DNA from 2 places in the Gorillibacterium sp. sgz306347 genome. Region 1 is predicted to be linked to the other one. Evidence: predicted binding sites of a transcription regulator. Region 1 holds the regulator's gene; the other holds the start of a gene.
What was found. Region 1 encodes Rex, which represses fermentation and respiration genes when NADH is low (regulators of the CRP and FNR family bind a similar motif). Its sites were predicted from a motif close to TTGTGAAATATTTCACAA; they were not measured.

Region 1 (5,484 bases):
TTCGGGAGGATTCCTCCGATCTCGGCTGGTTCCTTCGCGAGCAATGCGCCCGGAAGGAGCAGTCGGTCGCCGCCGAGCCGGAAGCGCAGCAGCATTTCCGCCAATTCGCTTTGAAGGCGGAGGACTGGGGCGAAGAGGAATGGGAGCGCGACGAGAAGGAAGCCCGTGAAACGCTGGGCGATTCCTTTGAAGCTTTTCACGAGGGCGTCAAGAAGAAGCTGCAGGCCAAATTTCCTGCATATGAAGAGCGGGAGGCGCAGAACCGCATGTCCGCGGAGGTTGCCGCCGCGTTCGAGGGGGAAGAGCACCTGCTGGTCGAGGCGGGTACGGGAACCGGGAAATCGCTCGGGTACCTGCTGCCGGCGCTCTATTACGGCATTCGTGAAAGCAAAAAAATGGTCGTCAGCACGCACACGATCAACCTGCAGGAGCAGCTGCGGCAAAGGGACCTGCCTCTTTTGCACGAAGTTTTCCCCGTCCCGTTCCGGGCGGCGGTCTTGAAGGGTAGAAGCCATTACCTGTGCCTCCGCAAGTTCGAGCAGAAGATCGTGTACGAGGAGTTTGACAACGGCCGGGAAGATCTGGTCACCGCGGCGCAAATGCTGGTTTGGCTCAGCCTCACCGAACGCGGTGAAGACGAGGAGCTGCACTTTGGAGGCCGGGGAGCCGATTTCTGGCGGTCGGTCATGAGCGACGCGGATTCCTGCCAGAACCGCAGCTGCCCCTGGTTTAAAAAATGCTTCTATCATCGCGCCCGCTACGATGCGGGCGAGGCGGATGTGGTCATCACGAACCATTCGCTTTTGTTTACCGACATGAAGGCGGAGCACCGGATTCTTCCGGGCTACAAGCAGCTCGTGGTGGATGAAGCGCACAATTTCGAAGAAGTGGCCGCCAAGCACCTTGGACTGGAAGTTTCCTGGCATGCTTTTGTGAACGGGCTCACTTGGCTTTACAAGGACAGCCGGCTGGGTCAGCTCCCTCTGCTTCGCCAGCGCATCGTGCACGACGACAATTTGTCGGCCGACAAAGCGGGCGTGCTCTGCGAATCGATTGACGAGATGTATCCTCTGTTTGCGGACATCCGCGAGCGGTGGGACAACTGGATGTCGCGACTGTACGAGCGGATGGCGGGAGGTGCGGGCGATACGGGAGAGAACGCCCTGGTATTCCGGCTGACCGACGACCGCAAGCCGGCCGGCTGGGCGGAGCTGACCGAAGCGCACGAGGACCTCGATCGGCTTCTGGCGAAGCTGCTGAAGCAGCTGGACAAACTGCTCGCGCCGCTCAAGGAGGAGCCGGACCGGTCGGAGCTGCAAAGCCTTGCCACCAACCTTTCGGGCGGCGTCAAGGAGCTGGCCCGGCTGCGCGACAACCTGCGCTTTTTCGTTGCCCAGAACGATGCGGGCTTTGTTTACTGGATTGAAGGCAACCACCAGCACAAAATGAAGTCGCTGCAGCTCATGTCCGTTCCCATCGATGTCAGCCCGATGCTGAAGGCGCATTTCTTTGATCAAAAGGAAAGCGTCGTGCTGACCTCCGCCACGCTGTCGGTCGGCAAAACGTTCGATTACACCATCGATCAGCTCGGGCTGCGGGAGGCGGCGGAGGACAACCGGCTCCGGGAGGTGCAGCTGCCTTCGCCGTTCAATTACCGGGAGCAGGCGCTGGTCGTTATCCCGCGCGATTTCCCGGTGCTGAAGGGAATGAAAGGCGAGGCCGAGTTTACGGCCGCGCTGGTGGAATCGCTCGCCGAGGTGGCGCGCGAAACCAAAGGGCGCATGCTGGTGCTGTTCACTTCCTACCGGATGCTGAAGCAGGTGCACGGAGAGCTGCGCGAGCGGCTCACGCCCGACGGCATCCAGGTATTGGGGCAGGGCATGGACGGCGGAAGCCGAAGCAAGCTGGTCCGGCTCTTTCAGGCGAACGGCAAAACCGTTCTGCTTGGAACGAGCAGCTTCTGGGAAGGGGTCGACATTCCCGGCGAAGCGCTGAGCTGCCTGGCGATCGTCCGGCTGCCGTTTCAGCCGCCGAACCATCCGGTGGTGGAAGCCAAATGCGACCGCATCAAACAGAAAAACCAGAATCCGTTCATGAAGCTTTCCGTGCCGCAGGCCGTCATCCGTTTCAAGCAGGGCTTCGGCCGGCTGGTGCGCCGCGAAAGCGACAAAGGCATTGTGATCGTGTACGACACAAGGATTCTGGAAACCTATTACGGAAAGCATTTCTTATACTCGCTGCCGGGACCCAAAATTGAGCATATGAATGCCAAGCAACTGGTGCCGAGAATTTCGCAATGGATGGAAGGGGTTAACGAATGAAGACGACGGAGAAAATCTCGGAAGCGGTAGTCCGCAGACTGCCGGTATACCTGCGCTATTTAAGCGAGCTTCATGCCAATGGCGTGCAGACCGTTTCCTCTCAGGACCTGGGACGCAGACTGGATCTGAATCCCGCCCAAATTCGCAAGGATTTGGCCTACTTTGGGGATTTCGGCAAAAAGGGCATTGGCTATGACGTCGAATACCTGATTGAGAAAATACGTCAGATCCTGAAGCTGGACCGGGAAATCGCCGTCGCTTTGGTCGGAGCCGGGAACCTGGGGAAGGCGCTCAGCAACTACAACGCCTACCTGAAGGACAACATGCACATTGTCGCCCTGTTCGACGCCGTTCCGGAAATTGTCGGCACGAAGATCAATCACCTGACGGTCCAGCCTATCGAGGAAATGAAAGATACGGTGCGCCAGCAGAACATCCGGGTCGGCATCATCACCGTCCCCGGATCGGAAGCGCAGGGCGTCGCAGACGATCTTGTTGCCGCCGGCGTCGAAGCGATTCTCAATTTTGCGCCTTCCATCATTAAAGTGACTCCGAACGTGCGCGTGCATTATGCCGATTTTACGACGGAGCTGCTGAGCCTGGCGTATTACCTGGATTAATCGTTTCTTCCCAATGAAAACGCCGCGATCCGTAAGGGATCGCGGCGTTTTGTGTATCCGCGTCTGCCGTCTCAGGCGTAACGCAGGATGATGCTTTCGAGTATATTGGCGACGCCTTCGCAGGCGTCGGTCGCTTTTTCCAGGCGCTCGTACAGCTCCTTGATTTTGAAATCCGTGTAGGGGTCTTTTTGCTCGGTGAAAATTTTGCGAATGCCCTCGCGCATGAGGCGGTCGCCTTCGTTCTCCAGGCTGTTGATTTGCACGGTATGCTCGGAGATCTGATCGTATTTCTTCTTGGAGAGCAGGTGGAACGCTTCGACGATATGCTCGCAGGCCTTCACAATCACTTCGGCGAATTTTCGCATGTAGTCGTCGGAGGCTTCGATGTTCAGATAGTCGAATTTGGCGATCGTTTCTTCGATGTAGTCCATGACATCGTCCATTTTGTTCGCCAGTTCCATGATGTCCTCCCGGTCGAGAGGGGTGATGAACACTTTATTTAACCCGCGGTAAATCATATGGGTGATGTTGTCGCCCTTGTGTTCAAGATCCTTCAATTGGTCGATGTAAGCCACCGGCGGCTTCGAGCCGCTCATTGCTTCGCGGAACATTTTGGCCGCCACGAGCGTGTTGTCTGCGGATTCCAGCAGCAGCTTGAAAAAATCGGTATCTCCCTTTTTCTGAAACATGTAGGTTTAGCCTCCCGTTTATATATGACCCCGTTGCTCCTTATGTTAAGGTATCATAAAGAGAGCGGGCCGCGCAATGAGGACGCCCCTTCGCCACGGTTTCGTCAACTCTTGTCCGGAAGCCTTGCTTTTGCCCCGCCGGCGTTGTACGCTCTAGAAAAACGGATAGCAGAAAGGAAACGATCCCTTTGGCCCGATTGTTGATCAAAAACGGCATTTTTCTGACTCCGGATGCGGAGTCTCCCGTACTGCGCGGAAATATGATTGTGGCAGACGATAAAATTGAATGGCTCGGACCCGAGCTTTCCCCGGAGCAGCTTGCCTCCGGCTTTGACGAAGTGGTGGACGGCAGCCGCCGGCTGTACATGCCCGGACTAGTCAACACCCACGGACATGCGGCGATGTCGCTGCTTCGGGGCGTAGGCGACGACCTGGCCCTCCAGGTTTGGCTGGAAGAGAAAATGTGGCCCAACGAAGCGAAATTTACGGCGGGCGACGTAAGAATAGGCACCCTGCTTTCCATTGTGGAAATGCTCAAATCGGGCACGACGACGTTCGTCGACATGTACGATCATATGGATGAAGTGGCCCGCTCGGTCGAGCTGTCGGGCATGCGGGCCTGTCTCACGCGGGGCGTCATCGGGCTCTGCCCGCCCGAGGTGCAGGACGTCAAGCTGCGTGAAGCGGCCGCCTTCGCCCGCAGCTGGCATGGCGCCGCAGGGGGCCGGATCACGGCGATGATTTCGCCGCACGCACCCTATACCTGCCCGCCGGACTATATCGAGAAGCTGGTGGAGCTGTCGTACGAGCTGGATCTTCCGATGCACACCCACATGTCGGAAACCGCGCGTGAGGTGGAGGAAAACGAAAGGGCCTACGGGCTCCGGCCGGTCGAGCATCTGGAGAAGCTGGGCGTGTTTGACCGTCCGTGTCTTGTCGCGCATGCCGTTCATTTGAACGACAAGGAAATTGAAATTTTGGCCCGCCGCGACGTCCGGGTTTCCCACAACCCCGGCAGCAACCTGAAGCTGGCAAGCGGCATCGCGCCTGTGACCAAGCTTCTCGCCGCCGGTGTGAAGGTATCGCTCGGGACGGACGGCTCCGCCAGCAATAACAACCTCGACATGTTCGAGGAAATGCGCCTGGCCGCTTTGCTGCACAAAGGAACAACGGGGGACCCGACCGCCGTTCCCGCTTACGAAGCGTTCCGGATGGCGACCCGGGCCGGAGCCGAGTCGATCTGGCTGGACGGCACCGGAGCGCTTGCGCCCGGCATGAAGGCCGACTTTATCGCGCTTGACATCGACCAGCCGCATTATCAGCCGGCTTCGAATTTCCTGTCGCATGTGGTCTACTCGGCTACCGCCGCGGATGTCCGGGACGTGTGGATCGACGGGCGGCCGGTCGTTCGAAACGGAGCGGTCCTGACCCTGGATGAAGAAAAAATCAAAGCGGAATTTGCCGCCAGCTATGAAGGGCTGATCGGGCGTTGAGCGGAAGAAGAACGCGCGCTTCGCGGAAGCGGACGAAGATCATTGTCGGCATTGTGCTGGGGCTCGCTGTGCTGCTGGTAATCGGATACCGGTTTTACATTAGCGTGCAGGCGGATATTTGGACCGAGGAAGATGCGGCTGCGGAGGTGGCCAGGCAGCAAAGCGAACTGGTTACCGTCAGTCAGGTGACGCCTTTTGTCGCCGACGCGCCGATGATGGTGGTGCAGGGAGCAAACGCCGAAGGCCGCAAAATGCTGGTCTGGGTGCTGGGCGGACAGGTGCATGCCGAATACGCCGATCAAGGAGTGACCAAAGCCGACATCAAGAAAAAGGTGCTGGAGCAAACCCCGGCCGCTTCGAT
Region 2 (5,484 bases), on a different contig from region 1:
AGGCGGACCAAACGTAGTAGAACGAGCGAAGAGCAAACGTATGGCATAGCAAGCAGAAAGCCAACATGCGGCAGGCGAACGGAGAGCAAACACGCGACAGAGTGGCCATAAAGTTAAATATGCCAAGGGGAGAATGTAAGCTCGCACTAAGTGTGCATTCAAGCGTTCGCATATGCGCAGATTGGGCCGATTCCCGCGCATGGGCAGGGCCGCAGCTCTGCGGGCGGTGCAAGCGGCCGAAAAAGCGGACCGGACAGCGGGGCGATGTACCCAATTGTTAGCCACAATTGGAGGCACAGCCCTGTTGCCCGGTCCGCATTCTTTGTACCTGTTTTCACATGGGGCCCCGATTGAAATGCCGGACGCGAACGCGCTGCCCAACCCAATAATATGGGGAGCGCTTTCGTCAAACCCGGCAGATGTCGTGGGGGCAAGACTCGCAGTGGCAAATGCCCTGGAGGAACACTTCGTCTTTGATCACAATATAACCGTTGTCGTAATCGACGGCGTTTTTCTTGCGCAAATCGTTCAGCATGCGGTTGACGCTTTCTCGGGTGGCGCCGATCATGTCGGACAGCTCCGAGTGGGTCATCTTTTTCGTGATGAGCACGGTGTTGTCATCCAATCTCCGCCCGTAGGTGTGCGAAAGCCGGAGCAGGGTGGAGCAAAGCGCGCCCGGTTTTCCGTACATGACCATGTCGCGGAATTTCGTTTGGGTGACGCGGTGGGTCATGCCCATCCATTTCATGAAGTCGATCGCAAGCTCCCCGTGCTGCCAGATGAGGATTTCCAGGTCGCTCTGCTGCAGGGTTCCGACCGTGCAGTCCTCCAGCGCCGTCGCGCTGAATGCCTGGCGGGAGTTGTGGAACGGGTCGATCTGACCGAGCATGTCGCCGGCTTGATGCATATACAGAATAAGTTCTTTACCTTCGTCGGTGGATTTGGTTATCTTCACCCGACCGCTCCGCAAGTAAAAAAGTTTGTCTGCGGCATCGCCTTCCCAGTACAGGTGCGAGCCGGCCGGAAATTTCTGTTCATACATAATTTCCTTGAGGATATTAAGGTTATCTTCCGAGAACACGGAGGTATTACCCGGCAGAACCTGCTCAAGGCTCATCGGAATATCTGTCAATGGATTTTTCCTCCTAATAAGGCCATTATCCAATAGTATATCCCATTCGCAACCTATTCTTGTGTGACGAATATCATTGACGTTATCTATTTTTTGAGGGAAGTTTCTTGTGATTTAATTTACAGAATAAAGAATCTTTATCAGGGATAATGAGGATAATTCAGGGAAGGATGAAGGAAAGAAAGGAGGAATCTCCGATGCTATCCGGGGTTATTTTGACCGAAGCACAGGGCTTCAAGCCAACAGGCACAAGCGCTCGGGCGCTGCTTCCGTTTTGCGGCGAAATTCTTGTGCAGCGACAGGTGCGCATGATGAAGAGCATTTGCCGCGAAGTCATCATCGTCACGAATGAGCCCAAAGCGTATCTGCCAATTCTCGGCAACACCGTGCGAATCATCACGAACCGCCATCCGGGAAAAGGGCAACTGGGGGCGATGCATGCCGCCTTGTCGCTCAGCACCTCGGAACGGCTGTGGGTGGTCGGCGGCGACATGCCGTTTCTGTCCGCAAAAGCGGCCAAATTGATGAACGACTTATTGACGGCGGAGACGGACGCGATCATTCCCCGATTCGGCGAAGAACGATATCCTCTCCACGGCGTTTACCATAAGCAATGCGTCCGGCAAGTGGGGCGGGCCATTGAAAGAGGCGTTTCCGATCTCGGCGATGTGCTGAATGAGTGGATGCTCGGCATGCCGGATGAGACCTTTTTCCGAAATCAGGGGCTTGAGACTCATTTTGTAACCAGCATCAACACCACCGAAACGTATCACCAGGCGATGCAGCTCAATTACTCCTTGCAGTATGCCGGCGGCGGTCACATGCGAATTGTATGATATCGCTCACAAACCCTTTCAAAATTGTCCCGCTTCCCGCAAGGGAAGCTTTTCTTTTGTTTGTTGCGACATTTGTCATAATTAGCTGTTAACATCTACCGGATCATGATGTACTATTGACTTGAGGTCTTCGTAAATCTGTGTTTTTTGGGTAAAAACCTTATAATTGTGCAAGTATTTGGCCCATCGCGATAAACTTTTCATTATTTTCAGAAAAGTGTGATGTAAGTCACTTGTGATTATTTGCACAAAGTCTTATAATAAGGCTGTAAGCCAAACACAGAACGGAGGCACTCGGATATGGCAGTGGACGAACAGAAAGTGTTGAAAGAGAAAAATCCGGTTCAAGACGAAATCAACCGTTTGGTTGAGAAAGCAAAGAAGGCGCAAGATGCCTTCATGTCAATGAATCAGGAGCAGATCGACAAGATTGTCCAAGAAATGGCCCTTGCCGGACTTGACCAGCACATGTACCTCGCCAAGCTTGCAGTGGAAGAAACGGGTCGCGGTGTTTACGAAGATAAAATCACCAAGAACATCTTCTCGACGGAGTACATTTATCACAGCATCAAGTACGACAAGACGGTTGGCGTCATCGAAGAAAATCCATATGAGAACTATCAGAAGATTGCCGAGCCCGTAGGTGTCGTTATGGGGATCACGCCGGTTACCAACCCCACGTCTACGACCATGTTCAAGGCGCTGATTTCCATTAAGACGCGGAACCCGATCATCTTCGGCTTCCACCCTTCGGCTCAAAAGTGCAGCTCGGAAGCTGCCCGCATCCTGTACGAAGCCGCTGTGAAACACGGCGCTCCGGAAGGCTGTATCCAATGGATCGAGCATCCTTCGATGGACGCGACCAACGCCCTGATGAATCACCCCGGCATCGCCCTGATTCTGGCGACCGGCGGATCGGGTATGGTAAAGGCCGCTTACAGCTGCGGCAAACCGGCTCTCGGCGTAGGCCCCGGTAACGTTCCTTGCTTTATCGAGCAATCGGCGGTGCTGGAGCAGGCCGTGAACGACCTTATCCTTTCCAAGACCTTTGACAACGGAATGATTTGCGCTTCGGAACAATCCGTCATTATTGAAGAACCGGTCTATGAGCAAGTAAAACGCCTCATGAGCTCGCAAGGCTGCTACTTCCTGAACAAGGACGAAGTCGCCCAACTGACGAAGATGGCCATGAACGTTGATAAATGCGCCGTGAACCCGGTTATCGTCGGTCAATCGGCCGTCAAAATCGCCGAAATGGCCGGCCTGAAGGTTCCGGCAGACACGAAGATCCTGGTTGCCGAGCTGGGCGGAGTAGGAACGAAGTTCCCGCTGTCCGCTGAAAAGCTCAGCCCGATTCTCGCGGCTTACAAAGTCAAGAACGCGCAGGAAGGGATCGACCGCGCCGCTCAAATCGTCGCCTTCGGCGGCATGGGGCACTCCTCGGTCATCCACTCCAACAATGACGAAGTCATTCAAGCGTTCTCCGACCGCCTGCAAACCGGCCGGATCATCGTCAACTCGCCTTCGACGCAAGGCGCGATCGGCGACATTTACAACACGAACCTGCCGTCCCTCACGCTGGGCTGCGGATCTTACGGCCGCAACGCCACGTCGTCCAACGTCACGGCGGTCAACCTGATCAACGTGAAACGCGTCGCTTTCCGGACGGTGAACATGCAATGGTTCAAGGTTCCCTCCAAGATCTACTTTGAAAAAGGCGCTACCCAATACCTGGCGAAAATGCCCGACATCAGCCGCGTTTTCATCGTTACCGACCCGGTTATGGTGAAGCTCGGATACGTCGAGAAGGTAGAGCATTACCTGCGCAAACGCCAAACGCCTTGCTTCATTGAAGTGTTCTCGGATGTCGAACCCGATCCGTCCACCACGACCGTGGAACGCGGAACCGCTATGATGGCAAACTTCAAGCCGGACTGCATCATCGCGCTCGGCGGCGGTTCGCCGATGGACGCCGCAAAAGCCATGTGGCTGTTCTACGAATACCCGGACACGGACTTCAACGGATTGAAACAGAAATTCATGGACATCCGCAAGCGGATCTACAAATACCCTCGCCTCGGACAAAAAGCAAAATTTGTCGCGATCCCGACTACTTCGGGCACCGGTTCGGAAGTGACCTCCTTCTCGGTCATCACCGACAAGACGCAGGGCAACACCAAGTATCCGCTGGCTGACTACGAGCTGACCCCGGACGTAGCGATTGTCGATCCGGAATTCGTCTACTCGCTGCCCAAAGTTGCGGTTGCCGACACCGGTCTGGACGTTTTGACCCACGCGATCGAAGCTTATGTTTCGACGATGGCCAACGACTATACCGACGGTTTGGCTCTCAAAGCCATCCAGCTCGTCTTCGAAAACCTGGAGAAATCGTACGCGACTGCCGATAAAGACGCCCGCGAGCACATGCACAACGCCTCCACCATGGCCGGCATGGCGTTCGCCAACTCGTTCCTCGGCATCAACCACAGCCTTGCGCACAAATGGGGCGCCGAGTTCCACACGTCCCACGGACGCACGAATGCGATCCTGATGCCGCACGTCATCAAGTACAACGCGCAGAAGCCGACGAAGTTTGCGTCGTTCCCGAAATACACGCACTTCATCGCCGACAAGCGTTATGCCGAAATCGCCCGTTTCCTCGGCCTTCCGGCCAAGACGACGGAAGAAGGCGTAAACAGCCTGATCCAAGCGATTCGCGAGCTGTCGAAGAAGCTGGGTGTCGAGGAGTCCTTCCAAGCGCTCGGCATCAATGCCAAAGAGTTTGAAGCCCGCGTCGACTACCTGGCCGACCGCGCTTTCGAAGATCAATGCACCACTGCCAATCCGAGAATGCCGCTCGTCACCGAGCTGGCGGAAATTTACCGCAACGCGTTTTACGGAAAATTCTGATTCACCGGCCAGCATTTGGTGAAGAAAGAATAAAGTAACCCGATAAGAAGAAGCGAGGAAGAGCAAGCAGGGATCCCCCGCCGGCCTTCCTTCTTCTTTTCCAACCCTGCTACAGGGAAATTTTTTGGAGGTGTAGGAACCATGTCTATTCAGGAAAAAGATGTCATGCTTTCGGGTAAGAGCGCCTGGCGCGGCTTCTTGAAGGGGAAATGGATGAAGGCCGTCGACGTTCGGGACTTCATCGAAATGAACATCACGCCTTACCATGGCAACGAATCGTTCCTGGCCGGACCGACCGAGAACACAAAAGCCCTGTGGGATGAAATTTCCGTTCTGAACAAAAAAGAACGCGAAGCAGGCGGCGTCCTTGACGTGGATGTCAAGAATCCGTCGAACATTCTGTCCCACGGCCCGGGCTATATCGATAAAGAAAGAGAACAAATCGTCGGCCTGCAAACCGACGAGCCGTTCAAGCGTTCCATCCAGCCGTTCGGCGGCATCCGGATGGTCATCGATTCCTGCAAAGCATACGGCTTCGAGCTTCCGCAAGAAATCGTCGACATTTTCACGAATATCCGCAAAACGCACAACCAAGGCGTATTTGAT

Region 2: a site for Rex is predicted at 2,202-2,219, ahead of adhE (bifunctional acetaldehyde-CoA/alcohol dehydrogenase). Genes of this name have one in related genera too.

The regions. Positions count from the first base shown of each region.
Region 1 is NZ_JCAPET010000018.1:16,418-21,901, reverse strand. Features, by position in the region: gene dinG (ATP-dependent DNA helicase DinG) at 1-2,321, shown strand, start outside; gene AC6I6H_RS11325 (redox-sensing transcriptional repressor Rex) at 2,318-2,941, shown strand; gene AC6I6H_RS11320 (DUF47 domain-containing protein) at 3,013-3,630, opposite strand; gene AC6I6H_RS11315 (amidohydrolase) at 3,813-5,123, shown strand; gene AC6I6H_RS11310 (cell wall elongation regulator TseB-like domain-containing protein) at 5,120-5,484, shown strand, end outside.
Region 2 is NZ_JCAPET010000012.1:46,885-52,368, forward strand. Features, by position in the region: gene AC6I6H_RS08790 (Crp/Fnr family transcriptional regulator) at 407-1,117, opposite strand; gene mobA (molybdenum cofactor guanylyltransferase) at 1,330-1,968, shown strand; gene adhE (bifunctional acetaldehyde-CoA/alcohol dehydrogenase) at 2,269-4,878, shown strand; gene pflB (formate C-acetyltransferase) at 5,020-5,484, shown strand, end outside.